Regions from separate parts of the Shewanella acanthi genome, predicted to be linked through region 3. Evidence: predicted binding sites of a transcription regulator. Region 3 holds the regulator's gene; each other region holds the start of a gene.

Region 1 (8,317 bases), 500 kb from region 3:
CCCCTTCGAGTTAGGTTGTTGTTGCAAGATCAAACGCTTAGATGACCCCATCATAAACGCCTTTTTAGAGGTGATATAAAAAAGCGAGGCCATGCCTTTGTAGCATCGCCTCGCTCTTCTTTTTAAAACCAAAATGTGATTAGGTATCGGGCGATGCCGCTTTGTCATTGTTGGCCTCAATGCGTGTCACTAGCAATTGGTCGACCTTGTAGGCGTCGATATCCACCACCTCAAACTTATAACCCGCATAGTTCACAAAGTCAGTGCGTTTAGGGATTTTTCGCAGCATATACATCATAAAACCGGCGATGGTTTCGTAGTTTTGATTGTGTGGGAACTCTTCAATCCCAAAGGCACGCATTACGTCGGTAATCGGCGTCACGCCATCCACAAGCCACGAATTACTATCACGGGCAATGATTTGCTCTTCACTCTCGTGCAACGACCATGCACCCATTACTGCGCGTTGCAAATCGTTGGTGGTCACAATCCCTACCACGAGGGCATATTCGTTCATCACCACGGCAAAGTCGGCGCGGCTGTTTTTAAAGTATTCCATCGCCTCAGACAGGCTCAATGTATCAGGGATGATTAAGGAATTATGCACTAAAGTATTGTCATTTAAGGTGATTTTTTGACCATTGATAACACGGATTAATAATTCCTTGGCATCCACAAATCCCTTAATCACATCAAGCTGACCATCGCAGACCAAAAACTTAGTGTGGGGATCTTCGGCAATTTTACGCTTAATATCTTCCTCGCTGTCCTGCAGTAGAAAGTACACTAAGCTCTCACGCGCGGTCATGGCGGAGGTGACTGAAACGGTTTGCATTTCAAATACGTTTTCCATCATTTGCTGCTCACCCTTGTCGAGTACGCCCGCCTCGGCACCAGCATCCATTACCGCATAAATATCGTCTGGGGTGATATCGTCGTTTCGCGCGGTAGGGATTTGCAGCAGCTTAAAGATGCCGCTCGCCATCCCATTGAAAAACCATACAAGTGGACGAAGTACAGTGATGCAAAACGTCATTGGACCAACGAGTGTCAGCGCCACGGTTTCAGGCATCGCCATCGCGATACGCTTGGGCATCAAATCGGCAATCAGAATAAAGGCACTGGTCACGATAAAAAATGACATCACAAAGCTTGCCTGAGTGAGCCAAGGATCGCTCAACCAAGGTGATAAAAATTCATAGAAATAGGGACGAAATGCCGACTCACCCACGATACCGCCCATGATGGCGACCGCATTCAAACCAATTTGCACTACGGTAAAAAAGCTGCCGGGATGGGCTTGGAGTTGCAACACTTTTTCGGCGCGGGCATCGCCCTCATCGGCTAACTGACGTAAACGGATTTTTCGCGATGCAGCCAGTGCAATTTCCGACATAGAGAAAAAGCAACTCGCCCCAATTAAACACAATACGATCATCACGTTATCTAAGAGACTCATGAAACACCTTTCGATTAACACTAGACTGACTTGAACCGGCGGGCGCTGTAATTTCCCGCCAGTAGAATTTGAGCCACCGATTTCACATCTTTAATTTGTAGGATTATTTTACAGGGATGGCGATAAGGCCTTTACTTCACTAACAAAATCACCCAACGTTTAAAAAGCATATGGGTTTATTATATCTGCTATTCACTTTTCTATTCGTTTTTCTGCTATGGCTAAATGCGCATGCAGAGCCTGACCCACTTAAGTTACGCTTTTGTGTCGAAGAGACGGAATATCTGCCATTTAATTACCTTGTCAGACGAAATGGGATTAAGACTGATCAGGTTAGTGGCATGGGCCGACTAACACGCACATTCAAACCCATCGACGTTGTCTATGACGTGTTGGCTTAACCTTGGTTGGTAGCGTTGTTTAAAACAACGTACAAAGAGGCAGTATCGATACCGTGATGAGTGCGTCAATGAATTAGCAAAAGGCAACCAATTATATCCCATCCGCGACCTATTATTCTCTCATCCACTGTTATTTTTATTTAAAAGCTGAGCTAGATCCGCCATTTCCCACAAAATATTTCAATCAGTTGGCTGAGTTCGGTACAGTTTTTGGCATTGAATGTCTTTAATTACGGTAATGTTGGTAAGTTCAATGAAACGCCCTTAATTGAGATTAAAGCACTTTGGCACATCCCAAAATGCTGCTTCGACTAAAGATGTAAATTCTTCCTTGTCCGCTCATCTCGCAGGGACTTTGGAGCGACTCAAATACAGCACGTTCACAGAGAGCCTTCTAGCCAAGCCTTCCCAATGCCAAAAGCACCTTTCTATTTGTTGATTTCTAATCAATCGCCCCATAGGGTTCCCATTGCCTACGACTTCACCACCCAGTCAATAAACAATAGGCAAGCAAACACCCTGGGCTTTTATCTGCTTTTCTTCAATCACTTAGCCTCGCTGGCGATAGGGGCAATAATTAGGTTTAGGGCCAATCTGCGGATGATTGCGGCAAGTTTCGGGACGCTGATGATAGATAGTGCAGCGGCGGGTTTTACTGTCTAGATACAAACAATCGTCATTGGCCATGCGTGCTAGGGTAAAAATCGAAGTCTTGTGGTTAAAGTTATCGATTAGCCGCGCCTTTTGTAGCCTTTTAGCAATGGCTTTGAGATCGCCCTCTGCTTCAAACTCATCCACAAGCGCCATGCGCACTAAATCACTCACAGTCACTTCAACGGGCAGCGTGCAGCAGGTCGCATGGCAGGTATCGCATAAACCCTTGCGGTATTTTTGCCATGTGGCGAGGTCGTCAATATTAAAAATCGCCACCGAATTTGCCGCGTTTTTACTGCGTTTAGACACGTTACAACCCTGCCAATTACATTAAGGACAAGTCAAAAGGGCGGCAATTATAGCAAGCCAACATCATAAATAAACACGGCACGTTTAAGGTATAAGCAGATGAAAGATGCCTGTCGGAGAGTCAAGAATTAAGGCTAAAAAGCTCAAGATTGCCTTAAGACTAATCTCTGTTAATATATGTATAAATTCACAGTGATTGAGTGCTAACGACTTGCAGCAATTGGATCTTGTTCCGATTACAGACCTTAAAGGCGTCGCCAAAAAGGTCGCGGAAAAACTCGCGAAGCTCGGCATTACGACAGTCCAAGATCTGCTGTTTCACCTTCCCCTGCGTTACGAAGACCGCACTCAAATTTATCCCATTGCGGCATTAATGCCCGGCAACTACGGCACGATAGAAGCCGAAATCCAGTCAACCCAAATTATTCAGGGCCGCAAACGCATGCTGGTGTGCAATGTCCGCGACGAAACGGGCAGCATGACACTTCGCTTCTTTAACTTCTCCGTCGCCCAGCGCAATGCCATGCAAAATGGATTAATGATCCGCGCCTACGGCGAAATCCGCCGTGGTAATCATCAAGCTGAGATAGTGCACCCCGAATATAAAATCGTCTATCCCGGTGAAGATATTCGCCTAAGCGACACACTCACGCCTATTTACCCAACAACCGAAGGCCTAAAGCAGGCGAGCTGGTTAAAACTCACCGAACAGGCGCTGGAATTATTAGAAGACGGCGGTCTAACCGAGTTACTGCCAGCGAATCTGCAACCCAATAACTTAAGCCTAAAGCAGGCACTGCAAACATTGCACCGCCCCCACGCAGGCATTTCCCAATTCGATTTAGAGTTAGGTCAACACCCCGCGCAGCAACGCTTAGTACAGGAAGAACTACTGGCCCATAATCTCAGCATGTTACGCCTGAGGCAGCGCGCTAACTTAGATGCGGCCGTCTCCATGCATGCCACAGGGCAACTCCTCAACCCCTTTTTAGCGTCATTGCCCTTTAAGCCCACTGGCGCCCAGCAACGGGTTGTGGCCGACATCGGATTGGATTTAGCTAAACCCCACCCTATGATGCGCTTAGTACAGGGCGATGTGGGCTCGGGAAAAACCCTAGTGGCAGCCCTTGCGGCGCTGCAGGCTATCGAAAGTGGTTATCAGGTGGCAATGATGGCGCCCACTGAGCTTTTGGCCGAGCAACACGCCGCTAACTTTGCCGCTTGGTTTGAACCACTCGGACTCAAGGTTGGCTGGCTCGCGGGGAAACTCAAGGGAAAAGCCCGTGCTCAATCGCTCGCAGATATTGAATCCGGCGCGGCGCAGATGGTGATAGGCACCCACGCGATTTTCCAAGAGCAAGTGACCTTCAATAAATTGGCGCTGATTATCATCGATGAACAGCACAGGTTCGGCGTGCATCAGCGTATGGGGCTTAGAGAAAAAGGTATGCGACAGGGATTCCACCCCCATCAGCTGATTATGACCGCCACCCCGATTCCGCGAACCTTGGCAATGACCGCCTACGCCGACTTAGATACCTCGATTATCGACGAGTTACCACCCGGCAGAACGCCAGTAACAACTGTCGCTATCCCCGATTCTCGCCGCAATGAAGTACTGGAGCGCGTTCGCAGCAGCGTGATGCACGACAAACGTCAAGCCTATTGGGTCTGTACCCTGATTGAAGAATCTGAAGTGCTCGAATGCCAGGCCGCGGAAGACACCGCCGAGGAGCTGCGCCAAGCATTGCCCGAACTCAATATAGGGCTTGTTCATGGGCGGATGAAAAGCGCTGAGAAACAACAGATTATGGCCGAATTTAAAGCGGGCAATATCCATCTGCTGGTTGCCACCACAGTCATTGAAGTAGGCGTGGATGTACCTAATTCTAGTTTAATGATCATTGAAAACCCCGAGCGCCTCGGGCTGGCGCAACTGCACCAACTGCGCGGCCGCGTGGGTCGTGGCGCCATCGCCAGTCACTGCGTACTACTTTACAAAGCCCCCCTGAGCCAAACTGCCAGTCAACGGCTGAATGTGCTCAGACAAAGTAACGATGGTTTTGTTATTGCGCAGAAGGATTTAGAAATTCGCGGGCCGGGTGAAGTATTAGGCACAAAACAAACGGGACTTGCCGACCTCAAAATTGCCGACCTTGTAAGGGATCAAGCACTCATCCCTCACATTCAGAAATTGGCCAGCCATCTTATGGTACAAGCTCCTGCGTCAGTCGATGCCATCATCTACCGTTGGTTGGGGCATAAACAACAGTATGTACAGGCATAACGGCGTGCTAACCCATTAAGGGCAAATATATTTGCCATGCACGATAGGGTGCTATGGACATGTTTGTGGAATCTTGCACAATGGATGGGTAACCAAGGGCGAGTTCTCACAGGTCATTCACATCGCTGCCGTTACCAATTTCCTTGAAACTGAGTCTAAGGATGTAAAATGCAAGTTAACCAAGAAGATAGAATAACCCCTCAAGAAACCTCATCGGGCAGTAATCGCTTCGCGATGTTTGCGATCGTGCTGGTTATTCTGCTCTCTATCGCGGGCTACTATTACTACATTAAGGATAACAGTGGCCCAAAACTCATTCCCAATGCACCGATTGTACTTCCCGAATCGCCACCTACTGAGCCGATGATACTTGATAGCAGCCCAGAAGAGCCTGCTCAAAACGAGACAGATACACAAGAGCCAACCACAGAAACCTTGAATAGTCAGGAAATGCCAGAGCCGGTTACCATTGTCGAAACCGTGCCGAGCCTGCCTGAAAGTGATGAATTTGTTCATCAAAAGGCCTTAGCCATCATTAACAACACCCAAGTAGGTTCAGCGCTGGTCACCCAAGACTTAGCGCGCCAGTTTGTAGTATTTGTCGATAACTTAGCCCAAGGGGATTTGACCCGTAAAGTCAGCCCAGTGAAAGGCCCTGAAACTCTATTTAGCGTTTCTGAGATCACCAACAAAGTGTATTTAAATCCAGAAAGCTACCACAGATATGACGCCTACGCGTCTGTATTGGCCAATATGGATAGCCAGACCTTATTGGCCACCTATAAGCAATTAACCCCGCTATTTGACGAGGCGTTTGCTGAGCTTGGTTATACTGACGCCAAGTTCAATGACCGAATACTGCAAGCGATAAAACTGATGCTCGCAGCACCCATCATCGAAGAGCCGATCGAACTGAGTTCAATTAGTGTGAACTATCGCTTTGTGGATCCTAACCTCGAAGCGCTGCCCAGCGCTCAAAAGTTAATGATCCGCATGGGACCAGAAAACTCCCGCAAAGTAAAAGCCGCGCTGCGAAAACTCGAAAACCAGTTGGCGCAGTAATATTCGGGTGAATTGCCCCGCTTGACCCCAAAAGGCGCATCCAGCGCCTTTTGTCTTTTCAGCCTTCCTTGGCTTGTCGTGTTACCTAAGTGCTATGAGCCAAACTGTTACAGATAGATAAACGTCATCTCACCAATTCAAAAATGGCTTAGCCTTTGCTTATATGTGCCATAAATCTACTGCTCAAAAAAGATTGAAGACAAGGGCTGCGTTAAAGCATGGAGACTTATTTAATGACAAAGATGGCGTTGAACATTAGACCGAGCATAAGAACAACGATGAAAATGGTATTGGACGATCTCAAAGGCTCTGAAATTGCAGCTCTTTTAACAGAGCACCTTGAAGATATGCGCGCAACTTCGCCACCCGAAAGTGTCCACGCGCTGAATTTGGAAGGATTACGCCAAGACAATATTCGTTTTTGGACACTTTGGGATGGCGATAATCTTGCGGGTTGCGGTGCACTAAAATGGTTAGATACCCAGCATGCTGAAATCAAATCGATGCGCACTGCCGCCACCTATAAACAACAAGGTGTCGCCTCTCGGGTTTTACAGCACCTGATTAATGAAGCAAAAGCTAAGGGTGTGGAGCGACTTAGCCTCGAAACTGGCTCGATGGACTTCTTTATACCCGCACGCCGTCTTTATGCAAAATTTGGCTTTGAATTATGCGGCCCCTTTGCCGATTACGGCCTAGATCCCAACAGCGTGTTTATGACAAAAAGGCTCTAATTGTTTTTAGGTTAAATAGATAACAACCTCTGATGCCTCCTTTTAGATCAGGCTCAAGAACAACTCTTTGCAGCTGCTCACGACCTAACACAGATTTACGACATTCCCACTGAAAGTGGCTATTCTTATTGATATTGTAGTGTTAGCTGCCGTTCGCTTAAATGGCCCTTTAAATCAATAATAAAAGACAAATATGTATCGGCTAAGTAGTACCGCTTTAGCAACATGTCTTATTGTTGCAACCCTTTTAATTTTTCCTGGGATTGCTTATCTTAATCAAGCAATGTCGGGGAGTTACGGCATTGCCACCCATCAAGAAACGTCCATCGATTTCACCTGGCAGGATATTCACGGAAGAAACCACCAATTCAGCGATTGGCGGCAGGGGCCGAGTTATCTGTTTCTGGGATTTTTAAATTGTTCCCAAATTTGCCCTATCCGTACCCATCAGGTGCAAACGCTATGGCAGCAGCTCAACGAGCAGGAACAATCCCAACTGCGCTTTATGTTTATCACTATCGATCCGCAAAATGATTTGCCCGCGCTCAGGGAGCAAATGATCGATAGTCAATCAGCGCAATTTGTAAGTGCAGAGTTACCTCGAGGCCAATTAGCCAAGTTACAGCGTCAGCTTGCTGAAAAGTCGAGTTTTAACGATGACCTAGGGGAGCATAGCGGCCATCTTTACTTAATTTCGAAAGAAGGAAAACTCAGCCAGACCTACACCCAACGCCAACTTGACAGCAATAAATTACTGACCGACCTGAAAACCCTGATGCATTCAAAATAGGTTAATTAAAATGAATAACTTACCTGCTATGTCGATAACAGCTAAACACGATAAGACCCTATACCAACTGCTGATGGCTCAGGCACCTATTTTGCTGATCAGTGGATTTGTCGGTGCACAAATGCTGAACTTTGCCCTGCTGTCAGCAGTGTCCATCTTCATTCTCACCCAAATAAGCTATTCCCTACTCAAGGGCACCCCTGCTTTTGCGATTGTGGCGGCGGTGATCATGATGACAGTTTCTGCCATGCTCATCCAAAGCCAGATGGGTATGTTAGAAATGCATTTTCATATCTTTGCGACTATGGCGGTATTCCTTATTTATCAGCGCTGGGAGCCCATATTGGCCGCCCTGCTCACGGTAGCCGTTCATCACGTGCTGTTTACCTATATTCAACTGCATAACATAGAGATTAATCAGGTCGCGATTATGATCTTTGCTGGTGCGTGCAACTGGGAAATCACCTTAGTGCACGCCCTGTTTGCAGCTACCGAGGCAGGCATTCTCATTATGCTAGCGGCCATGATGCATGCCGAATCCTCCGCTAATCAGCGCATCGCCGATGCCATTGAGCAAATATCAGAAAACAAGGATATTTCGATTCGTCTCGAACCTGCAAA
Region 2 (8,317 bases), 1.7 Mb from region 3:
GAGTAAACCGTCTTGGTTTACTCTTTTTTTTTCCCAAAATCTTCGCCCCTTCAAGCTGATTCCCGCTCAATGCCATCAAGACTTCAATCACTCTGAATGTAGCCACTTAGGTTTTTCAACCAATCACCTTGGAAACTCATCGACACGATAGCTTTCCAAGAAAAAAGCATTAGCCAAAGGGCTTGCTCCCACAGCTTTACATCCATCAATTTCGTCTAAAATTTTATGCGTAAACTTTAAGGCTAAACCTTACGACTAAGGTTTGCCGAGATAAGGGTTAAGGGTTAACTGACTAACTCCTTTACCGAGTCCTTATTAACACGGTTGGTCTTACTGCGCTTTCAACTTAAGGGTTTTAACTAAGTGGTTTTAGCCTGAGCCGTTTTAGTCGCACTTGCGTTACTTGCAGAACCTTTTGCCGCGCTGCTAGAGGGTTTTCCCTTAGACGCTGCCCTGCGGTAGTTGGACTTTCCCTTGGATGAGGCCCCCTTAAATGACTTACTCTTCGTGGATTTGCGATATCCTTGGCCTTTTAAGCCATTTAACGCTTGGGGTAATTGCGCGCCCGCATTTTCAATCAATGAGGTTAGTGTGCCCAGTAACGGCTGCATAAATCCCTGATAGGAGGTTGCTTTATGGCAAATTTGATTAAGGCTCGACTCCCATAGTGCGGTCATGTCCGGTGTTGTCGCGCTTAAGGGCAAGCTATTAATGAGCCCCTTGCCGACATCGGTGGCAATGATAGATTTACCCTGCCTGACGATATAACCTCGTTTAAACAATAGCTCGATGATCCCCGCCCGTGTCGCCTCAGTCCCAAGACCATCGGTTTCCTTTAAAATTTTACGGATTTGGGGATCGGTGACATAACGGCTAATCCCAGTCATCGCACTTAAGAGTGTGGCATCAGTAAACGCCTTTGGCGGCTGGGTTAGCTTTTCGACAAGCTCGCCTTGGGTACAATGCAGCATCTGCCCTAAGGTTAACGGCGGTAACTGCCCCGTGAAATCCTCATCTTCATTTTTTTCATCATTCGCACCATGAGTTATATCATCCACTTGTGGCACCAAACCCGAAGCCTTACCACGACTCGCCCCATCGCTGGCAAAGAGTTGCTTCCAACCCAGTGACGTGTCCTGTTTAGCCTTAGCATTAAATAATCCCCCTTCGATAGTGACCTGTACTGAGGTTTCACTGTAACAATAGGCAGGATAAAACTGCGCCACATATTTACGGGCAATATGCAGGTAAAGCTGGCATTCACGCTGACCTAAACTCGCTAAATTTGGTGATTTTTCGGTGGGGATAATCGCATGATGGGCATCGACGTTTTTATCATTCCAAGCCTTGGATTTAAGCTTAGGATCAGGCGCTGGGACATTGGTCAGCAGTTCAGGCGCTCCGCGACTGATTGCAGCGAGTACTTTAGGTGCAAGACCATGCTGCTCAAGTGGCAGATATCGACTGTCGGATCGTGGATAGGTAATTAATTTGTGTCTTTCATATAAACTCTGGCAGGTATCGAGTACATCCTTGGCACTCATACCAAAACGCTTAGCCGCATCAATCTGCAGACTGGATAGACTATAGGGCAAAGGCGGATTTTGCTTTTTATCCTGAGTATTAAGCTTGGTCACTTGGGCGGGTTTATCTGTTATTCGCTCAACGACCTTGTTAGCTAACCCTTTAGCTAAGACTCGCCCTTCTTCATCCATATAGGGTAGGCAAGCCTCGCTCGGTTTCCATTTAGCCTTAAATTCCGCGTTATTATCGGTTACCAGCAGGGCCAGTACTTCATAGAAAGGCTTTGATTGGAAGTGAGCGATTTCCTCATCGCGGCGCACGATTAATCCAAGCAGAGGCGTCTGCACTCGCCCAACCGACAGAACCCCCTGATAACCCACCTTTTTACCCTGAATTGTATAGGCGCGGGTCATATTCATACCGTAAAGCCAATCGGCGCGGCTACGGGCTAAGGCTGAAGTGGATAAGGGAATAAATTCACGATTACTACGAAGTTGCGATAAAGCGCGCTTGACCGCCTCTGGGTTTAGGTCACTGATAAGTAAGCGCTTAGCCTGATGTAATTTATCGCCAGTGACGCCAAGGTAGGCAATCACTTCATCAACCAATAATTGCCCTTCACGGTCGGGATCGCCCGCATTGACTAACATATCCGCTTTTTTAATTAGCGTCTTCAAAACCGTCAGCTGACTGCGGGTAGCCGCCTTAGGCTTTAATTGCCATTTTTCAGGCACGATCGGTAGGTGTTCAAACTTCCAGGATTTGAACTCGGGATGATAGGCGTCGGGTTCCGCCTGCTCCAAAAGATGACCCACGCACCAAGACACACAATCACCATTGGCGGCTTCAATAAAGCCCTCCCCTTTTTTATGGGGCTTAGGTAACACGTCGGCGATGGCGCGGCCAAGACTCGGTTTTTCTGCGATATAGAGGATCATCTTCAAAACAAACACTGTATATAGTTACAGTGTAATTTAGCCTAAACTCGGACCCGCTGCAAACACCTTGTCAATTCAACAGCTTTTAGCGCTAAGCAATCGCTGTTTAGCCTTGCTGGTGATAAACAGTTTTCTTATAAACACGCAAAAAACAACGCAAAATCACCATTTAATTAACAATTTTAACTATGAAGCAATCCAAAAAATCGTTATGTTGAAGGTCGATGCAGTACCCGAAAATTTAACCTTAGGCCGATTTGCCTAGTCACACTGTGTGTTTTATCAGTGATTATTATAAAAACTCTGCAAAAACAACTAAATATTGGAGTTGATTTTTATGAATGAAATTGTAAATGCGGTCAATAGTATCGTATGGAGCCCGGCACTCGTTTATCTTTGCCTCGGTGTAGGGCTGTTTTTCTCCCTACGCTCTCGTTTTTTACAATTACGCCATCTACCCGAAATGCTGCGCCTTATTTTTGATGGCAAAAGTACCGATGCTGGCGTGTCCTCTTTCCAAGCACTTGCCATGACACTCGCGGGCCGAGTGGGCACGGGGAACATCGCAGGGGTTGCAACGGCAATTACCTTTGGCGGACCAGGCGCCCTGTTCTGGATGTGGATGGTGGCGTTTTTAGGCGCAAGCTCGGCATTCGTTGAGTCAACCTTAGGACAAGTTTACAAAGAAAAAATCAACGGCGAATACCGTGGTGGTCCCGCCTTCTATATCGATAAAGGCCTCGGCATGAAGTGGTATGCATGGGTGTTTGCGATTGCAACTATCTTTGCATGTGGCGTGCTACTTCCTGGGGTTCAAGCTAACTCCATCGGCTCAAGTCTGCAAATGGCCTTTAATATCAATCCCAATGTGACAGCAGCTATTATTGCAATCCTGCTTGGCTTTATTATCTTTGGTGGCGTGAAACGTATCGCGAGTTTTGCGAGTACTGTAGTGCCCTTTATGGCGCTCGGTTACATCATCGTTGCCTGTGTGATTATCATCCTCAATATTGGTCAGCTGCCCGATATCATCCTATTAATCCTTAAGAGTGCCTTTGGTTTCGATGCTGGCTTTGGCGCGATTTTAGGTCTTGCCATTATGTGGGGGGTAAAACGCGGTATTTACTCTAACGAGGCAGGTCAAGGTACAGGTCCACACGCCTCATCTGCTGCGGCAGTAAGCCACCCAGCTAAACAAGGTTTAGTGCAGGCTTTCTCTGTCTATGTTGATACCCTGTTTGTGTGTTCAGCCACTGGCTTTATGCTACTCATCACCGGCCTTTACAACGTGCAAGGCCCTGATGGTGCTGCACTCTATACGGGTATTGCTGGCGTTGCTGCTGGCCCTGGTTACGTGCAAACCGCGATGGAAAGCATGATGCCAGGTTTTGGTAATATGTTTGTTGCAGTCGCCCTGTTTTTCTTTGCCTTTACTACTATCGTTGCCTACTACTACATCGCCGAAACTAACATTTCGTACATTAATCGCCACGTTAACCGCCCTTGGTTAAATGTGATCCTAAAACTGGTGTTAATGGCCTCAACGGTTTACGGCACAGTAAGAACAGCAGACCTCGCCTGGGCCATGGGTGATATCGGTGTAGGCTTAATGGCATGGCTTAACATCATCGCCATTATCCTGCTGCAAAAGACCGCCTTTAAGTGCCTAAAAGACTATGAGGCTCAAAAAAGCCAAGGCATTGAGCCCACCTTCGACCCAGAAGCTTTAGGGATCCCACGCGCCGACTATTGGGTTGAACGTAAAGCCGAGGAAGCGGCAACTGGAGATAAAGCCGAGCAGCCTAAATCTGTTTAAAGGGGAGTTACCTGAGGGCTTATCGCACTGGCGCTAAGCCTAATCTGAGTCCACATACCTACTAATTGGGTAATCTTCAAAACAAATACAAAAAAGCCTGTGAAATCACAGGCTTTTTTTATTGCTCAGGGATAAGGATTCACGCTATTCCATTGAGGATGTCAGATTAAGGATGACAAACGTTGTGCAGCTCGAGGTTGGTGCCAATATCCTTGTTACGGTCCGCCTTAGCATCGTCGTTACGTAACTGGGTTAAGTGGTCTAGGTAAGACTGATCTACGTCGTTAGTGATGTAGTGACCGTCAAATACCGAGGTCTCAAAACGTTTGATCTCTGGATTTTCCATGCGAACCGCTTCCACTAAATCCGGCAGATTTTGGAAGATGATGCCATCTGCGCCAATGATCTTAGCGATTTCATCCACATCACGGCCATGGGCAATAAGCTCATTAGAGGTTGGCATATCAATACCATACACGTTAGGGAAACGGATTTCCGGTGCCGCCGAGGCAAAGTACACCTTCTTCGCACCCGCTTCACGGGCCATCTCGATGATTTGCTCTGACGTGGTACCACGCACGATAGAGTCATCCACTAATAAGACGTTCTTACCTTTAAACTCAGTGTTAATGGCATTGAGCTTACGACGAACTGACTTCTTACGCTCCTGCTGACCAGGCATGATAAAGGTACGGCCGATGTAACGGTTTTTCACAAAACCTTGGCGGTAAGGTAAATCCATGCAACGGGCGATTTCTAGGGCGATATCGCATGAGGTTTCTGGAATAGGGATAACCACATCGATATCGTGATCGTACCATTCCTTCTTGATCTTCTCGCCAAGCTTAGCGCCCATGTTCACGCGACTTGCGTAAACAGACACGTTGTCTATGGTTGAATCAGGACGGGCGAAGTAAACAAATTCGAAGATACATGGCGAGTAGCTTGGCTCTTTCGCGCATTGACGGGTATAAAGTTTACCGTCTAAAGAGATATAAATCGCTTCACCCGGCGCCACATCGCGCATCACTTCAAAACCTACGGCATCGAGTGCAACGCTTTCTGAGGCCACCATGTACTCAGTACCGGTTGGCGTTTCATTTTTACCTAACACCAGCGGACGAATACCAAATGGATCACGAAAGGCTACCAGACCTTGGCCGATGATCATCGCAACTACCGCATAGGCACCACGGGCTTGCTCGTGCACTTTTGCAATAGTGTCAAACACTTCGTCTGGTGTCAGATCTAAGCTAGTGGTTTTTTGCAGTTCATCGGCCAGCAGGTTTAACAACACCTCAGAGTCTGACGTGGTGTTCACATGGCGACGTTTTTTCACTAAACCTTCAGCCAACTCAACCGTATTAGTTAAGTTACCGTTATGGGCTAATGAAATACCGAACGGCGAGTTAACATAAAAAGGTTGAGCTTCAGATGCGCTAGAGCTGCCCGCGGTTGGATAACGAACATGGCCGATACCCGCGTTACCTTGAAGGCGCTGCATGTGTTTTACTTCAAATACATCTTTGACCAAACCATTGGCTTTACGCAGTCTGAAAGCACCACGATCAACGGTCACAATACCGGCTGCATCCTGACCTCTATGTTGAAGCACGGTCAGTGCATCATAAATGGTCTGATTAACCGATGATTGGCCAACTATTCCGACGATACCACACATGGGTAAGCTTCCTCATTTTAAGATGTTCTATGCACCTTCATGTTGAAATATAAGTAAAAGACGAATTAATCATCTGGCCCTAACACCAGTGCTGCCTCGCCTAACATCGACGTTGTATACACTATCAGGTTAAGGTGCTTACCACCTTAACCTGAAGCTTCACAGCCTCGATTCCTACTTGCGCTTCATCACTTAGGATAAATTTATTTATATTTTTATATTTTGGGTACAAAGCTGGAGGTGTTTTCCAAATAGTTAAAAAACCATTGGATTACAACGCCAAATTCAGGCACTAATACGGAGTCCTTCCACCATTGAGCGTTGGGGGCACCTGTAAAAGCGTCCATAAAAAACAATAGGGCGCTAACAATAAGAGCACCCCTGATCGCACCAAAACAAACGCCAAGCAGTCTGTCGGTACCTGATAATCCGGTTTTAACGACTAATTGCCCAATAACGTAGTTAACGAGGGCGCCGAGAATTAAGGTGGTGATAAAGAGAATGGCAATGGCGATCCCATTGCGAAGCACCTCATCGTTTACCTGCGTTAAGTAAACGGCGAGGTCTTGATAAAATTGGCTGGCAACAAAAAAGGCCACGAACCATACCACGAGCGACATGGCTTCTTTGGCAAATCCTCGGATCAGACTGATGAGAGTCGATAACCCGATGACAAACATGATAGCGTAATCAATCCAAACCATTGAGATGGCTTTCCAGCATAGGCTTTAAGACGGCGCGATTCTACCAGAGACTGAAATGATTCTCACCCCTTCAAAGGCAAATAAATCAGTTCTGTTTTGCGGAAAATCGCGATTAAGACTCTAAGGGATTAAAAGGTACAATCCGCCCCTTCAAGTTCATTTGACTCTCGATATCCTGTTGCATTTTCTTCAATTTTGCCTCAGAAACATCGGGGCCAACGAAGACTTTAGTTAGCACACCATCCCGTGGAGTGGTTGGAATTGTGTACGCTTTAAAGCCTTTTTGACGCAATTGGGCCACTAACGCCTTAACGTTCGCCGCATTACTAAAGGCGCCCAATTGCAATGTCAAACTGCTCTTTAGACTCTCACGACTCACCACTCGGATTTCATCGTCCTTCACCGTTTTAGTCACAGCGGTTTTAGTTGGTTCAGTTTTAGAGGTGGTTTTACTGCCATCAGCCTTGGCCACAATCACGGGCTTCACTTCAGACTTTTTAGCGGATTCTGTCTTCGATGTTTCAGTCTTAGTCGCAGTTTTTGTTACGTCTTTCTTAGGCTCAACCTTTGCGGTCTGCGCTTTTGTCGGCTCCGCTTTAACAGGCTCAGATTTCACCTTAGCGCTATCCGCTTTGGCGACTTCGGTTTTCAACTCAGGTTTTGACTCAGTCTTGCTTGCTTTTGCATCCGCTTTGGCTTGAGTTTCTTTTGCTGGCAAAGTCGAAACAGCACTTGCCAACGCATCTTCATCCCCCGCTTCAATCACCACTGGATCGCTGCCCTCAAGAGCATTAACCTCTTCGGCAGTTAATACCTCAAACATTTCTTGGGTATTGGGCTGCGAAGCAGTAGCTGGTCGTAATGGAATTTCTGCAAACTGTTCTTCCTTGAGCTCTTTTTTACCGTCTAAAACATCTGGTAAAAAAATCACCCCTAGGGCGGCAAGCACCACAGTGCCAACTAAACGATTATGAAACTGGCTAGACAAAACGGTTATCCTGCGTAAAGAGAGACTTAAATCCTGCCACAGTGTAAAAGGAGCCAAACACAATTACCACATCATCGGGCTGAATTTGCGCTTTTAATCTATTCCATGCACTGGCGATATCGTCAAACAGTGTGGCATCGGTGCTATCGCTTAAGGTTTGGCGCAGCAATTCAGCACTGGCGCCACGCTCGCCCGACAGGCTCACTAAATACCACGCATCGACCAAAGGCGCCACGACGGGCAATACCCCGCCAATATCCTTATCCTTTAACATGCCGCAAAGGGCAAACACCTTGCGCCCTTTAACTATGGGGCTGAGTTGCTTCACCAAAAAGCGAGCCGCATGGGGATTATGGGCGACATCGAGCAGAATCAACGGCGCCTCGTTTACTTGCTCTAATCGCCCAGTTAAACGCGCAGAGCGAATGCCCTCGTCGATAATATCTTGAGAAAGATGCGGCCAGCCGTGCTCGACAATCGCAAGTACCGTTGCCGCATTCGGTAATGGCAAAGTGGGTAAGCGTAAACCGGTAAATTCAAAGGTTTTACCGTCAAAGGACCAAGTATCTCGGGTTTGTTGAAAATTAAATTCAGTACCCACTCGGTACAAGTAGGCGCCAACATCCTTTGCCACATCATTCACCGTATGGGGCAAATTAGGCTCAC
Region 3 (8,317 bases):
CTTGCCTGAAAGGATTCACTATGCCCCGATTTAGACATTTCAGTCACTCCCTGCAATCCCTGTTACTGGTATTTACCCTAGCGGTGATTTATCTACCCTTTGCTTACTCTGCTGACTACGGTGAATTTATTACCGATAAGACCTGCGAGCTGTTTCAATCGAAAAATAAGCGGACCAATCCCGATGCATCACAAACCAGAGCGGGCGAACATTTTAAGGTTGTTGAGTTACTCGGTAATAGTGCAAATCCCGATTGGCTACGCGTACAAACCTCTTCCAGCAAGTCTCCACTTCGCTGGGTGAAGGGAGATTGCGGTCGCTATCAAACAGCAGTCAGCGGTTCAAAGAAGACGCCTCCCCAACCGACAGTCGCAAGCAGCTCAACGAGCTTCAATAAACAGCTCGACACTCAATCCCAAGGGAATCTCTGCCAGATTTCGGGAAAATTTGACTCTAACGTCCTGGCGCTGAGCTGGCAGAGCACCTTTTGTGAACTCTATGGCCAAGACAAAGCCGAATGTAATGCACTCAGCCAAAGTAAAAATGATGCTAAATGGCAGTATTTTAGCCTGCATGGTTTATGGCCGAATCGCCAGCAATGTGGTGTTCGTTATAGTTATTGCAGCAAGGTAAAACAGCAGCCGCGGGATTTTTGTGATTATCCCGACGTCACACTCTCAGGTTCTGTGAAAAAGTCACTCGATAAAGTGATGCCCAGCGCCTTGCATGGGAGCTGTTTGGAACGCCATGAATGGTGGAAACATGGCAGCTGCCGTGATGAAAGCCCGGATGAATACTTTGCCCTTTCGGCCCAATTGACCCAAGAAGTGAACGCTTCGACTTGGGTACAAAGTTTTATCCACGACAACATTGGTAACAAGGTTAGCCGCACAGAGCTGCTTAAAAGCTTTGAGATTAGTTTCGGAGAAGGTTCACAGAGCAAGTTGTCACTGGTGTGTGCTAAGGGACTACTGAGTGAAATAAGATTAAGTCTGCCGCAAACCATCGAAAGCCAAGACTCGCTGCCTTCCCTTTTGGCAAAAGCACCAAAGGCCAAGAAAGGCAATTGCCCAGAGACTATCGCTATTGACCAACCCAATTAAATCTACATCATGACCTGCCCAAAGAAATCACCCCAAGCCAGAGTGCTCAGGGTGGTTTCATGTCAACTTAAGCATATATGTCGGCTATAGCTGATCAAGCTTAATCACCGCAAAGGTTGCCCCTTGGGGATCGGCAATTACAGAAAAACGGCCGACATCGGGAATATCACTTGGCGGCACACATATCTGCGCCCCTAACTCCTGCGCCTTTGCGGCAAACCCATCACAATGTCCCACCACAAAATAGGGCATCCAATGTGCGCCAATATCACCCCATTCGGGCATCATTTTCATCATGCCACCAATGGACTGGCCATCGATTTGCCACTCTGTGTAATCGACTCCAGGGACATTGCTTGGGCGCGTTGTCCACGGAAACAACAGTGTGTAAAAACCTTCTTCAGTGCGTGGCTGCCGACAGGCGAGTTCGACCCAACATAAAGTATTTTCTTCACCCTGACGGCGAGCACCAATATGATTTTTAGCCTGCCATAGGGCAAATCGTGCCCCTTCAGGATCGCTCACCTGCGCCATGATTCCCGCATCACCAACAACATGGGGGCCAATGTGTAACTGGCCACCTCCGGCAATAATATTAGCAATGCTAGCCTCAATATCATCCACAGAAAAATACACCCGCCAATGGCTAGGTATATGTTTATCCACAGCAGGAATTTGATACATAGCCCCCAGATCATCCCCCTCAAGGTTAAAGAGGGAAAACTTTCCCTCGGGGATTGGCATTTCGATCGAGTCCCAGCCAAAGAGTGCATGGTAAAATTTTTGCGCGCCAACCCAATCATGGCTCCCGAGTTCAACCCAACAGGCATTTCCAGCTGCATACTGAGTAATCTTCATTTGTGGCTCCTAACATTTCGCAATGCTAGGAGTTAAGCTGGATATTGTTTACCTGTCCAGTTTGAGCACTAAAAAGATGATAGTATTGGAAAATAGCAAACAAAAAGCCCTCGTAAAGAGGGCTTAAATCTATTCACTAATGTGAAATAACATTAGGAGAACTGCGGCAATAAGTTCGCCATTGCTAACAAGTGACATGCACCAGTAACTATGCCGAACAGCACCACTATCGCAATAAGCGGAGTACCGCCAAAGACACGATAACTGCCTTTATTTGGAAATAGTTGTCTAGACTTGTAGGCCATCAGCGCAGGAACAATTACCGCCCACACCGTTGCCGCCAGCGCCGCAAAACCAATCGCAATTAAGAAACCATTAGGGAAGAGTAAGCCCAAAATCGTCGGTGGCACAAAGGTCACTAATGCGGTTTTAATACGACCACTAGCCGAATCATCAAACCCAAAAAGGTCGGCCAGATAGTCAAACAAACCTAAGGTCACCCCAAGGAAGGAAGAAGCTACTGCAAGGTTAGCAAACAGAGTTAACATGCTGTTTAACCAGCTACTTGCCATCACCTTTGAAAGCGCGCCAACCAGCACGCCCATGTTACCGCCCTGGGCAATAATCTCGCTAAACTGGCTACGGTGAATGTTACCCATAGTCGCCACTAACCAGCAGCTATAGATAATCAGCGCGATAAAAGTACCGACAAATATCGCCTTAATAATGGTATTAGGTGCCTCTTTGCCATAGTACTTCACTAAGCTTGGCACATTGCCGTGGTAGCCAAAACTTGCCAAGCCAAAAGGCAATGCCGCCCAAAGGTAGGGTAAGTACTTTGGCGTGCCATCGGGCTTGGCAAGCTTAGTCACATCGACTTCGATTAGCAGATTACCAATAGCAAGGAAGAAGGTAATGATCATCCCGCCGAGCATAATAGTCGTAATGCGATCCACCGCCTTAGTGCTGACTAAGACAATGCTGGCTAGCACCACAGCAAACACGAGTCCCGCCACACTTTGCGGCAACTCTAGGCCCATGCCCTGAAGGCTATGATTGACTATCGAGCCACCACCACTAATGTAAGCATAGGTAAGAATATAGAGCACGAAGGCGATAGAAACGCCATTAACGATACGCCAGAACTGACCCAAGGTCTCTTTAGTTAATGTATCGAAACTCGCGCCAGGCTCAAAGTGCAAGTTGGTTTCAAGCAGTAATAAGCCTGACATCAACATACAAAACCAAATACCAAGCAACATTAATACCGAATAACCAAACCACATACCCGCGCCAACAACGGGGAGGGAAAACATCCCCGCACCCACCGTGGTGCCTGCAATAATCATGGCGCCACCAAGCAAGGACTTACCCACTGGCGGATGTTTTGCCGCATTCATATGGTTAGCCATTAGCTATTTGGCTCCGCAGTCACACTGGCTACGATAGTCTGTCTGACAGAAGCGCTAAGCAGATTATTGGCTTGGTCACGAATACGTTCGACGCCTGACTTGTCTTCTTTGTCGGAGAAATATCCCAGTTCTTTTAGCTTAACACTCAACGTGTTATAGAGTTTTTTATCGTAGAACTCTGGTGCGGCAATGCCATGCAGCGCACCTAAACGTTGAGCTAGCAGATGACTCTCTGATTCCAGCTCCGCACGCTCCATCTTAGGTCTATGAGCTAACAGATTGAAAATAATAGCGTAGCGTTGCAGGGTTTCACTGACGCTGCCCGCAAGTAACAGCATCTTGCTGGTATGTTCATTCACAAGTGACAAGGAATCTTGGCCTTCTATTAACTCCTGCTCAATAAAGAGATCGAGTATTTGATTCACATAGGCCGACACATCCTTAATCCCCATAAATAGCTCGGCTTTCAGCAGCGGATAGAAGTCATTGACGACATCAAGGATCTGCTGACGGGAAATCTGCTTATGGTTGGTTAAACAGCTGGCGATTAACGACGGAATAATAAATAAATGAATGATATTGTTGCGATAATAGGTCATCGAAATAGCCTGTTTCGCATCAATTGAAACGATTTCACCTAACTGATCAGCGCAAATAGAGAACTTGTTGAGCTCAATCCCCTGCTGCACTAAATGCTTACCATCTCCTTCCGCAACCGACGTGAATGAGGTGTAAGGCACCTTTTTGAGCAGCGTTAAGTACAAGTCCAGCTGGGTTTCGAGTTGTCGGCGTTCAAGGGCATTCTGCTCAGACGCTAACAACACTAAGCTAGTCAGTGTGATAGAACTTGCCGCCGCTGCATTGTTAATACGGGTCATGACCTGATTAGCCAGCTGATTCACCGCTGGTGTTAACCAAGATGGTTTTTGCTCTGGATCATCGGCAAGTTCAGTGCGCCAATTCGGTGCCGTTTCATTTAAGAAGTTTTGCAGTGTAATAGGCTCACCGAAGTTAACATAACCTTGGCCAAAATTGCCTAATTTACGAATAGCGCCAAAGACTTGCCATACAGATTCTTTCTCTTTTTTCTTACCGCTTAACTCTTTGTGGTAAGTGGCCACTTCCATGACATGGTCATAGCCTAAATAAACCGGTACTAAGGTAACTGGGCGCTCGATACCTCGCAGCACGCTGTTCATGGTCATTGCGATCATGCCGGTCTTAGGCGCGAGCAGACGACCGGTACGTGAACGCCCGCCCTCGGAGAAATATTCCACCGAATAGCCCTTAGCAAACAGCTGATCTAGATATTCACGGAATACGGCGGTATAGAGTTTATTACCGTTGAAACTACGGCGAATAAAGAAGGCGCCGCCACGACGGAACAGAGGCCCCGCTGGCCAGAAGTTCAGGTTAATACCTGCCGCAATATGCGGTGGCACCATGCCTTGGTAGTACAGAATATAGGATAACAACAAATAATCCATGTGGCTGCGATGGCATGGTACGTAAACGATTTCGTGACCATCGTGGTGCAGCTGACGGATTTGTTCGGCACCTTTAATGTTGATACCGCTGTAGAGCTTGTTCCATAACCAAGTTAAGAAACGCTCGGCAATACGCACTAGGTTATCGGAGTAATCGGCTGCAATTTCATCAAGATATTCAATTGCTGTCTCACGCGCCTGGCTCTCGGAAATCTTCTTGCTGGCAGCCTCTTCCTGAATCGCCTTACGCAGGGATTCTGACTTCAGTAACGAATGGAACATTGCCTGACGATTTGGCAGTACAGGACCTGTCATGACCTTACGTTGACGGCGGAAATGCACCCGTGCAACCCGCGCCAGTTTATGGGCAATTCCCATATCCGTACCGTGCTCGTCAGCCATATAGCGCAGCGACACAGCATTAGAAAACTGCACGAAATTATGCCGACCAAGGAACAAAATCATTAAACACTTACGAAGCCAAGTTGGGCTCTCGCGTTCGAGTACCGCCGCTTTCATTGAATCGTCTTCTTTACCTGGCGTCCGACCCCAGTAAAGGCTAACTGGCACCAGCTGAATATCAAGTTCAGGCTTTTCTTTATGGATAGCCAATAAACGCATAAAGCATTCTAGAAAAGATTCATTACCCGCACGTTTACCAAACAAGGGCTTACGCCCCTCGAGACACACAACGCGTGGCGCAACGACGCCATTGACCACCAGCGGTTCATAGGGGCTAGGAAGGCCTAGTTTTTCAGTGATTTCACTTAAAGCAGCAATATCACTGATGGATTCTGTTTTCATTACATAGGCAAGCGGTCTGGAGGCATCCAGATTAAGATCGGCAAAGGGATCCTGAGGCACCACGATAGTGTGCACTAAATGTTTCTGGATCCAACGTAATGATTTTAACCAAAAAGAGTCTTGTTTAGGCATTATTGTTATGCAAAGTAAATACGTTCATTAGCCCAATAGAATACCAGATAGTGGGGAATGTTCGCCAATACTCTCCTACTTGGTTAAAGAATGGTTAATACTTGCACTACATAAAATACTGTATATACTAACAGTAACTGTATGGAAAAACAGGAAACACCATGAGACCCTTGACGCCACGCCAAGCTGAAATTTTAGAGCTAATTAAACGTAATATTGCCGAGACAGGCATGCCACCGACGCGGGCTGAAATCGCTACCCGTTTGGGTTTTAAGAGCGCAAATGCCGCCGAGGAGCATCTTAAAGCTTTGGCTAAAAAAGGCTGCATCGAGATCATGCCTGGCACCTCCCGCGGCATTCGTCTCCCCGTTGAGGAAGAAGACAACAGCGAAAATGGTTTGCCGCTCATCGGCCAAGTCGCCGCAGGCGAACCTATTCTTGCCCAAGAGCACGTTGAACAGTACTACCAAGTTGACCCGAGTATGTTCCACCCCGCTGCAGACTTTCTGTTGCGCGTGAGGGGCGACAGTATGAAAAACATCGGCATCCTCGAAGGCGACCTATTAGCCGTTCATAAAGTGCAACAAGCCCGTAACGGCCAAGTCGTCGTTGCCCGAGTTGACGATGATGTCACAGTGAAACGATTCGAAAAGCAAGGCAACTTAGTTTATTTGCATGCCGAAAACGATGACTACTCGCCTATCAAGGTCGATTTAAGTTTCCAAAGCCTGACAATTGAAGGACTCGCCGTCGGGGTGATCCGCAACGGAGATTGGCTATGAACAAACTACTAGGTAATGCCCCACGTCACCCAGGGTTATGGTTAGATACCGTGCGTGACGCAGATACTGACTGGCAGCATACCCCCATTATGTTTATGCCGACCCAATCCCAAGGCAAACAAGAGCTGATGCAACTGAGCCAACAGTTAGCCCTGTTAAGCCAGCAGGGACGTTGGGTGGTACTAATCAATCCTCCAAGCATCGGCTATAAACAATTACTCGCCAGCGCCGGTGTGCGTATGGACAGTGTATTACTAGTGCATGCTAAGGACGATGTTGAAACACTTTGGGCGATGGAAAAGGCTTTGACCAGTGGCACCTCAAGTGCCGTGATCACTTGGAGCCATTCCCTCGATGCTCGTGATAATCGCCGCCTGCAAATTGTTGCAAAAAGCGCCAGAGCAATGGGAATAGTAATCGAGGGAAGTGATACCCAATCTCATGCTAACGACCATGGCAACTCACCAACATGTTTCGGTCAAACGACCTATTTTGGTGCAATGCATTAAATATTTTTCCCGCTGATTTTGCTTGAAAGCCGCCTCACCTATGCATGTGAGGCTTTTTTTTGGCGATTTTCAGACAATTAGAGTAATAAGTGAGCTTGATCAAAATTTAAACTGCATTTATGTTTGATTCAGGTTGCGGTTAAATACCACAACTTTAGGCAAATTTTCGAGCGCTATATCGAATTCCACTTGCCCAACAATATTGAGAACAATGGGTGTATTCAGCAGTATGTGCCAGTGTGGCTAATTCCAGCAGTAACAATACTTAATCAAAAGTAAGCCGCTAACGCACGTTGAAGTCAAAATCGCTTTTTTGGGAACTGAAGAGTTTGCATAGAGTTGAGACTTACTGTGTTGCTCTTCTTTGTAGTTGCTTTTCGCAATTGGCAGAGGAGAAGTCTTGTGAAGCAATGGTTGTATTGTTTACTCGCGGTGCTATTCGCCCCGCCTCTCGCCGCAGAGAATATGCGGTTCAACATGACTCAAGGCGTAACAGAAATCAGTGGCAAGGTTTACCACCTTCACATGACCATTCTGTACATCTGCTGTGCTATTGGACTTGTGGTATTTGGTGTGATGATTTACGCCATGATCAATCACCGCAAATCCAAAGGTGCAGTTGCTTCACACTTCCACGAAAGTACTAAAGTCGAAATCGCTTGGACCATCATCCCCTTCCTGATCTTAATTATGATGGCCATTCCTGCGACTAAGACCTTAATCGCCATGGAAGATCCTACTAACGCAGATCTCACCGTTAAAGTCACAGGCTCACAGTGGAAATGGCACTACAGCTATTTCGACCAAGACATTGAGTTTTACAGCATTCTTGCCACCCCAAGGGCACAAATTGAAGGTGCCGAAGCCAAAGGGGAGCATTATCTGCTCGAAGTCGATAAACCTCTCGTGTTGCCAATCCATCGAAAAATCCGCTTCTTGATGACCTCAGAAGATGTAATCCATTCATGGTGGGTACCTGCCTTTGCAGTAAAAAAAGACGCTAACCCTGGTTTTATCAACGAGGCTTGGACTCGCATTGATGAACCCGGAATTTATCGTGGCCAGTGTGCCGAACTGTGTGGTAAAGACCACGGCTTTATGCCGATTGTGGTCAAGGCGCTACCGGAAGCAGAGTTCGATTCTTGGGTTGCTGATCAGAAACAAGCGGCGGGCGCCGCTGCCGCTGCCGCACAGGCAGCGCTGTCACAAACCCTATCGATGGATGAATTA
Region 4 (8,317 bases), 1.3 Mb from region 3:
AGAGTTGATTTGCGTCCATCTTTCGAGTGCAAAAAACAAAAAAGTCAGTTAAAAAACTGACTCTTCTATAGGATAATACTATCGCTAAACGCAGTATTAAAAGTTGCCACCTTCAGAGGGTGTGCCTGATTTTTCAGATTGAATGCGTTGGTAGATTTCTTCACGGTGGACAGAAACCTCTTTAGGTGCATTAACACCGATACGCACTTGATTTCCCTTTACCCCTAGCACTGTAACTGTGACTTCATCACCAATCATCAGTGTTTCGCCAACACGACGAGTCAAAATCAGCATTCGATAGCTCCTTTATTTCTTAATTCAGCTTACACACGGCACTCATCCGGTAGATGGGCTTATTATAAGGTCAGCTTAGTACAAATTAATAGTATTCAATAGCCAAACAGTTATTTAATCACAACTTATTTAACTCGAAAGCATGATGTAGCGCCCGAACGGCCTTGAGTAAGTCCTTTTCATCGATCACGGTTGACAATTTGCTCTCGGATGTCGACAGTAACTTAGCATGTATTGTTTCATTACCCAATACATCTAACATCTTAGTTAAGAATCCTAATTTTGTCTGTAAACCTTTGCCGACTAAAGAGAGTTTTGCCCGCTGACGCTCAACAAGTAAAGTGCCAAATGCAAGACTTTCGCTCAATACCTTAAGCTCTTGTAATAAAATATCAACCTTAGCTTCGGCTAACATAAAACTAACGCAATCATTTTCTGACACGCCATTAAGCTTCACAGGGCCGATAAATTCGACATCAATTTGCAGCTTTGAAAGGCACGCCAGCAGGGCTTGATAACCTTCGCAGCTGGTAAACATTCCTTCAATAGTCAGCCTTGCAAGCGCTTTATTAATTGCTATGCCCTGTACTAACGCTGATTCGAATTCACCATGACTGCACTCTGGACTGAACTGAATTAACGTTCCCTGCCCCGCCTCAAAGCTTGATAACACCCTTAACGGCACGTTAAAGCGCTGAGCATATTCCACCGAATCTGGATGCAATACCTTAGCACCGAGTTTTGCCATCTCAAGCATCACATCAAAATCAATAACATCCAAACGGCGCGCATTGCTGTCGATGTTAGGATCGGTAGTGAATACCCCTGGCACGTCGGTAAAAATCTGACATTCATCGGCATTAAGCGCCGCGGCCAATGCAACCGCAGTGGTATCTGAACCACCTCGACCTAAGGTCGTAATATCGCCATTAGGACAAACCCCCTGAAAACCTGCCACAATCGGAATAATCCCATCGGCCAGCAACGACTCAAGGTATGAAGTATCGACACTCTCGATGCTCGCACGGCCATATTGATTGTTGGTGTGGATTTGTACCTGATCGCCGGTTAAGGATTTGGCCTTAATGCCGCGGCGGTTAAGCGCCATCGCCATTAACGCAATACTGACCTGTTCGCCGGTTGATACCAGCATATCGAGTTCCCGCGCACTGGCGCGGGGATCGATTTGCTGTGCTAACGCAAACAGTCTGTTGGTCTCACCCGCCATAGCGGAGAGCACCAACACTTGTGATTCACCACTGTGGGCGGAGTTTGCAATCTGCTCGGCCACCACTTCGATGCGCTCAATTGAGCCCACCGAAGTGCCACCGAACTTTTTCACAAAAAGCTTGCTACCACTAAGCTTTCGTTTTTCGCGCACAGCAACCTCTTAAGCTAAACGCTCAGTGATCCAAGGTAATACTTGAGCTAAAGCTGCATCCAGATTTTCTGGTTGGCTACCGCCAGCTTGCGCCATATCAGGGCGACCGCCGCCTTTTCCGCCAACTTGAGCGGCAACCATAGCAACTAATTCACCCGCTTTAACCTTGCCAACTAAGTCATTGCTCACGCCAGCGATTAGGTTTACTTTACCTTCCTGGGCAACACCTAACAGGATAACCGCAGATTTAAGCTTTTGTTTCAACTCGTCTTGCAGACCACGCAGTGCGCCTGCCTCAACGCCTTCAAGCTTCTTAATCAGTATGTTAACACCGTTAACTGATACCGCATCACCCGCTAAATCCGCACTTGCAGCCGCAGCTAACTTATCTTTAAGTTGCTGCATGTCTTTTTCAAGTTGCTTCATTTTATCGAGCTGCGCTTTAAGTTTTGCCACAACCGAATGCGTGTCGCCCTTAAGCAGCGCAGCCGCTTCTTCAAGCTCAGCCTGTTGCTGGGCAACATAGGCCATAGCAGCCGCACCGGTAACCGCTTCAATACGACGAACACCAGCCGCGATACCGCCTTCAGAGGTGATCTTAAACAGTCCAATATCACCAGTGCGGCCCACGTGGGTACCACCACAAAGCTCGATAGAGAAATCGCCCATGGTCACAACGCGAACCTCGGCATCATATTTCTCACCAAAGAGCGCCATTGCGCCCTTCGCTTTAGCTTCATCGATAGCCATTTCAGCCACTTTGAGCTCATGGTTACGGCGAATTTGCGTGTTAACCAGCTCTTCAACTTGTTTAAGTTCAGATGCTTTTACCGCTTCAAAATGTGAGAAGTCAAAACGTAAACGCTCTGGGTCAACTAACGAGCCCTTTTGGGTAACATGTGTTCCCAGCACCTGACGCAGCGCCGCGTGCAATAAGTGAGTCACAGAGTGGTTTAACTGAGTACGGTGACGCAGTTTTTTGTCCACTTTGGCTTCAATGGCTTGACCAACACTAATAGTGCCAGTCGCTAATGTGCCCTTATGGCCTGAGGCTTGACCGAATTTTTGCGTGTCGTTTACTACAAATTCAACACCGTCAGCGGCCAGAACACCTTTATCGCCAACTTGACCACCTGATTCTGCGTAGAATGGTGTTACATCTAATACAACAACTGCTTCAGTACCGGCATTGATTGAATTAACTGACTCACCGTTAACATACAGTGCAGTCACTTTGCCTTCGCCAGCTAACTCTGTGTAACCGCAGAAAGCTGTTTCAGCATCAATCTTAAGTGCGGCGTTATAGTCTGCACCGAAGTTACCAGCAGCTTGTGCACGGCTACGCTGCTCAGCCATTGCCGCTTCAAAACCTGCTTCGTCAACGATGATATTACGCTCACGACAAACGTCAGCGGTTAAGTCCACAGGGAAGCCGTAGGTGTCGTACAGTTTAAATACGGTTTCACCGTCTAAGGTGTCGCCTTTCAATTCATTTAACGCGCCATCGAGAATGCCAAGACCACGCTCAAGCGTACGCGCAAATTGCTCTTCTTCTGCTTTAAGCGCTTTTTCAACAATCACTTGCGTATCGGCTAAACCTTTAGCCGCATCACCCATCACTTCAATTAGAGTTGGCACTAGCTTGTAGAAGAAGGCTTCAGTTGCACCTAGCTTGTTACCGTGACGTACAGCGCGGCGGATAATACGGCGCAACACATAACCACGACCTTCGTTAGATGGCATAACTCCGTCAGCGACTAAGAAAGCGCATGAACGGATATGGTCGGCAATTACGCGCAGTGACTTGTTCGTTAAGTCGGTCGTACCGATGATTTCAGCGGCTTTTGCAATGAGTGCGCGGAAAATATCGATTTCATAGTTTGAGTGAACGCCCTGCATAATTGCCGCGATACGCTCAATCCCCATACCTGTATCCACTGAAGGTTTTGGCAATGGTTGCATTTCGCCTGAAGCTTGGCGGTTGTACTGCATGAATACGATGTTCCAGATTTCGATGAAACGATCACCATCTTCTTCTGGGCTGCCAGGACGCCCCCCCCAAATGTGGTCGCCGTGATCGTAGAAAATCTCGGTACATGGGCCGCAAGGACCGGTATCACCCATTTGCCAGAAGTTATCTGACGCATAAGGAGCGCCCTTGTTGTCGCCGATTCGGATGATATTTTCAGCCGCAACGCCAATCTTTTTATTCCAGATTTCAAAGGCTTCATCGTCTGTATGATAGACAGTGACACACAAACGTTCTTTGGGCAGCTTTAGGGTTTCAGTCAAGAAAGTCCAACCGTAACGAATCGCATCTTCTTTGAAATAATCACCAAAGCTGAAGTTACCCAACATTTCGAAGAAGGTGTGGTGACGGGCTGTGTAACCCACGTTGTCTAGGTCGTTATGCTTACCACCAGCACGCACACAGCGCTGCGCTGTCGCCGCACGGGTATAGCTTCGCTTATCCATGCCTAGAAACACGTCCTTGAACTGGTTCATACCGGCGTTGGTAAATAAAAGCGTTGGATCGTTGCCCGGTACCAGTGAACTACTGTCCACAACTTGGTGACCTTGGCTGCGGAAATATTCGAGGAAAGCACTTCTAAGTGCTGCTGTCGTTTGATACATGAAATCGTCCTGAATTGGATAAGCATGATCAGCTACGCTAAAAGTAGCCGTAATTTTATTGCCAGCATTATAAGCAGACTGAAGAAAGACAACCAGCCTTGATTAGAGATATCGCTATTCAGAAACTGATATTTTCGACGAGTTTGCCACTCATGTAGCAGATGAGGGACAGCTAAGGTGCGAAGGCACTTAAAGAAGTCGACGATAACTTAATGGGATTGCAGCTAAAAGATAGAATTGGTTGAACAAAATAAACAGTTAAACCTTGGAGCCTCTTTGCGCTACTCGTCAAAATCATCCGTAGGGTCGTAATCAAGGGCGTAGCTTACCTGATCATAGCTAAAGCCTTGGCTTAACATAAAGCGGACACGCTTCGCCTTTTCCTTAGCTAGCGTCTCCCTAGCGCTATCGCCTTTCACCTGAGTAACCTTTGGCGTACCGTATTTTTTAACCGCTTTGTCTTTAGCCAGTTGAAACCAATCACATTCAGCGTTATTAATTGCCGTTTCGATGCAATCTTTACTTAATCCTTTTGGCGCAATAGCTTGGCGAATACGAATAGGGCCATGGCCCTTAGCAATATGACTGCGAACGAGGAGCTCTGCGTAGCGTTTATCGTTAATAAAACCTGCGGCCTCACAATCATTGAGTACAGGGTCTATATCAGATAATTGAAAACCCTTATCGAGCAATTTAGTGCGGATTTCGAGGCGGGAATAGTCGCGGCGCGCTAATAGCGCGACCGCGATTTGACGGGCTGATTGACTCAGAATACTTCACCGGTTTCGAAGTCAACGTTACCTTCATTGCCTTCGCTGCTATCGTCATCGCTAGATGAAGACAGGGCACCTGGATTGCTCAGCAGCAGCTCACGTAATGTCTTGTCAATTTCAGCAGCAACGGCTGGGTTTTCAATCAAGTACTTACCGGCGTTTGCACGGCCTTGACCGATTTTATCACCGTTGTAGCTATACCATGCGCCAGCTTTTTCAATCAGTTTGTGAGCCACACCTAAATCCACTAACTCACCAGTACGGTTGATACCTTGACCGTATAGAATTTGGAATTCAGCTTGTTTAAATGGCGCAGCAACTTTGTTCTTAACTACTTTAACGCGAGTTTCGTTACCTACAACCTCATCGCCTTCTTTGATAGAGCCAGTACGACGGATATCTAAACGTACCGAGGCGTAGAATTTCAGTGCGTTACCACCGGTTGTGGTTTCTGGGTTACCAAACATTACACCAATCTTCATACGGATTTGGTTGATGAAGATAAGCAGAGTGTTTGATTGCTTTAAGTTACCCGCTAACTTACGCATCGCTTGGCTCATCATACGAGCGGCTAAGCCCATGTGAGAGTCACCAATTTCACCTTCAATTTCCGCCTTTGGCGTTAACGCGGCTACCGAGTCGACGATGATCACATCAACGGCGCCAGAGCGAGTTAAGGCATCACAAATCTCAAGTGCTTGCTCACCGGTATCTGGTTGTGAACACAGTAAGTTATCGATATCTACGCCTAACTTTTTAGCATAAATTGGATCTAATGCGTGCTCTGCGTCGATAAACGCACAGGTCTTACCTTCGCGCTGAGCCGCAGCAATCACTTCTAATGTCAGAGTCGTTTTACCCGAAGATTCAGGACCATAGATCTCAACGATACGACCCATTGGTAAACCACCGGCACCCAGCGCTACGTCTAACGAGAGCGAACCTGTAGAAATAGTCTCAACATCCATAGAGCGATCTTCGCCCAGCTTCATGATGGAGCCTTTACCAAATTGCTTTTCAATTTGGCTCAATACCGCAGCAAGTGCTTTCTCTTTGTTTGGATCGACCTTCATTCCTGTTCCCTCATCCAGACAGTCTCTGTACTGTCAAAAGTGATATTCAAAGTTAAAATTGGGCAATTCAAAAAGCCAAGCTTTCTGTCTTAATCTGATGACTAGTATACTGTACAATCATACAGTATCAATACCTGTGGATGATTTATTTTTTTGCTCCTTGATTTTCCTTTCCAGCACATACCGTTAGGCACTTTTGCGCCAATATATTCTGCTAAAAGCAGAAATTCCCAGCTTTGATGCTCAAATTAAGCTGAATTATTGCTAAGATTGGCGCGGTTAATTTTAGACAGTACAGCCAAAATTTGACCACCACTGTACAACCGCATTCTGCCCTTGGGCTGGCACAACGGACGATATCGATTTAATGAATGTAATTGACACCAATGATTTAGAAAAACACACCCCTATGATGCGTCAATATTTGACGATGAAGGCAGAGCACCACGATATGCTGCTGTTTTATCGTATGGGCGATTTCTATGAACTCTTTTATGACGATGCTAAGCGAGCTTCAGAAATGCTGGGGATTTCGCTTACTGCTCGAGGTAAGAGTGGTGGCGATCCCATTCCCATGGCGGGCATCCCTTACCATGCGGTTGAAGGTTATTTAGCAAAGCTGGTTCAAATTGGTCAATCTGTTGCGATTTGTGAGCAAATTGGTGACCCCGCCACTTCAAAAGGGCCAGTTGAGCGCAAGGTCGTGCGCATTGTTACGCCCGGTACCTTAACCGACGAAGCCCTTTTACAAGAACGCCAAGACAACCTGTTAGCAGCGGTTTATCAGGGTAAAGTTGGCTTTGGTTACGCGACACTCGATGTGTCATCGGGCCGCTTTGTGATTGCTGAATTAGAAACCAAAGAATCCCTTGAGGCTGAGCTGCAACGCACCAATCCAGTCGAAGTGCTCTACAGTGAAGATTTTGGTGCCTTAGAATTACTGCAACAGTTTAAGGGTAAGCGCCGTCGTCCTGAGTGGGAATTTGACTATGACACCAGCATCAAACTGCTACTTGCGCAATTTGGTACAAAGGATTTACATGGCTTTGGCATCACAGATGCGCGACTCTCATTGCAAGCCGCAGGCTGCTTAATGCAGTACGTAAAAGATACCCAACGTACCGCCCTGCCCCATATCAATGCCATTACCCGTTTTAATCAAACCGATACGATTGTGCTCGATGCCGCCACGCGCCGAAATCTCGAGTTGACCCAAAACTTAAGCGGCGGCCGTGAAAATACCTTAGCAGCAGTGCTCGATAACACAGCAACGGCCATGGGGAGTCGTATGCTGCAGCGCTGGATCCACCAGCCGCTTCGGGATCACACGCAAATCATTGCCCGCCAAAGTGCTGTCAATGAGCTACTCGAAACCGCGATTCATGAAACATTATATGATCAATTAAAGGCCATTGGTGATATCGAACGAATCATGGCAAGGCTTGCCCTGCGCACCGCTCGTCCACGGGACTTTGCGCGTTTACGTCAGGCTTTATCCCTATTACCCGAGCTGCAACAGACCTTAAATCAGTTACAGGCTCCACACACCCAAAAACTTGGCCAGCTGCTGGGTGAATTTCCCGCAGAGCAGGAACTGCTGGAGCGCGCAATTGTCGATAATCCGCCGATGCTCATTCGCGATGGCGGCGTAATCCGTGAGGGTTATAACAGTGAGTTAGATGAATGGCGTGGGCTAAGTGAAGGCGCGAGTGACTATCTAGTACAACTCGAAGCGCGGGAAAAAGAACGTACAGGTATAGCGACACTTAAGGTCGGTTATAACCGCGTGCACGGCTACTACATCGAAGTGAGCCGCTTACAATCTCAGCAAGTGCCGCTTAATTATCAGCGCCGCCAAACCCTTAAGAATATGGAGCGCTATATCACGCCAGAGCTAAAAGAGTACGAAGAAAAAGTGCTTTCAAGCCAAGGCAAGGCGCTGGCATTAGAAAAACAACTGTGGGATGAACTATTCGATCTTATCCTGCCCAAACTTCATGAACTGCAAGATTTTGCAAGAGCCGCGGCTGAGCTTGATGTCCTCAGCAATTTTGCCGAGCGCGCTGAAACCTTAGGTTACAACTGTCCTGAACTCAGCACAGACATTGGCGTAAAGATTGAAGCCGGTCGTCACCCAGTAGTAGAGCGTGTCAGCCAAACGC

Evidence for each region. The regulator LexA, encoded in region 3, represses DNA repair genes until DNA is damaged. The targets are predictions, from matches to a motif close to TACTGTATNNNNATACAGTA.
Region 1: the regulator LexA is predicted to act here: its motif matches at 2,999-3,018, upstream of recG (ATP-dependent DNA helicase RecG).
Region 2: the regulator LexA is predicted to act here: its motif matches at 2,475-2,494, upstream of K0H61_RS06410 (DNA topoisomerase III).
Region 4: the regulator LexA is predicted to act here: its motif matches at 6,263-6,282, upstream of recA (recombinase RecA).

The regions. Positions count from the first base shown of each region.
Region 1 is NZ_CP080413.1:259,222-267,538, reverse strand. It holds gene ilvY (HTH-type transcriptional activator IlvY) at 1-79, shown strand, start outside; gene paeA (polyamine export protein PaeA) at 140-1,459, opposite strand; gene K0H61_RS01270 (YkgJ family cysteine cluster protein) at 2,410-2,823, opposite strand; gene recG (ATP-dependent DNA helicase RecG) at 3,035-5,110, shown strand; gene K0H61_RS01260 (DUF3014 domain-containing protein) at 5,279-6,172, shown strand; gene K0H61_RS01255 (GNAT family N-acetyltransferase) at 6,451-6,906, shown strand; gene K0H61_RS01250 (SCO family protein) at 7,100-7,696, shown strand; gene K0H61_RS01245 (methyl-accepting chemotaxis protein) at 7,707-8,317, shown strand, end outside.
Region 2 is NZ_CP080413.1:1,418,227-1,426,543, reverse strand. It holds gene K0H61_RS06410 (DNA topoisomerase III) at 360-2,462, opposite strand; gene K0H61_RS06405 (alanine/glycine:cation symporter family protein) at 2,800-4,278, shown strand; gene purF (amidophosphoribosyltransferase) at 4,445-5,959, opposite strand; gene K0H61_RS06395 (CvpA family protein) at 6,175-6,663, opposite strand; gene K0H61_RS06390 (SPOR domain-containing protein) at 6,776-7,651, opposite strand; gene folC (bifunctional tetrahydrofolate synthase/dihydrofolate synthase) at 7,644-8,317, opposite strand, start outside.
Region 3 is NZ_CP080413.1:3,890,202-3,898,518, forward strand. It holds gene K0H61_RS16690 (ribonuclease T2 family protein) at 21-1,103, shown strand; gene K0H61_RS16695 (VOC family protein) at 1,188-1,961, opposite strand; gene mtr (tryptophan permease) at 2,114-3,373, opposite strand; gene plsB (glycerol-3-phosphate 1-O-acyltransferase PlsB) at 3,373-5,796, opposite strand; gene lexA (transcriptional repressor LexA) at 5,958-6,578, shown strand; gene K0H61_RS16715 (cell division inhibitor SulA) at 6,575-7,087, shown strand; gene coxB (cytochrome c oxidase subunit II) at 7,490-8,317, shown strand, end outside.
Region 4 is NZ_CP080413.1:1,069,557-1,077,873, reverse strand. It holds gene csrA (carbon storage regulator CsrA) at 97-294, opposite strand; gene K0H61_RS04760 (aspartate kinase) at 413-1,675, opposite strand; gene alaS (alanine--tRNA ligase) at 1,685-4,309, opposite strand; gene K0H61_RS04750 (regulatory protein RecX) at 4,591-5,058, opposite strand; gene recA (recombinase RecA) at 5,076-6,155, opposite strand; gene mutS (DNA mismatch repair protein MutS) at 6,523-8,317, shown strand, end outside.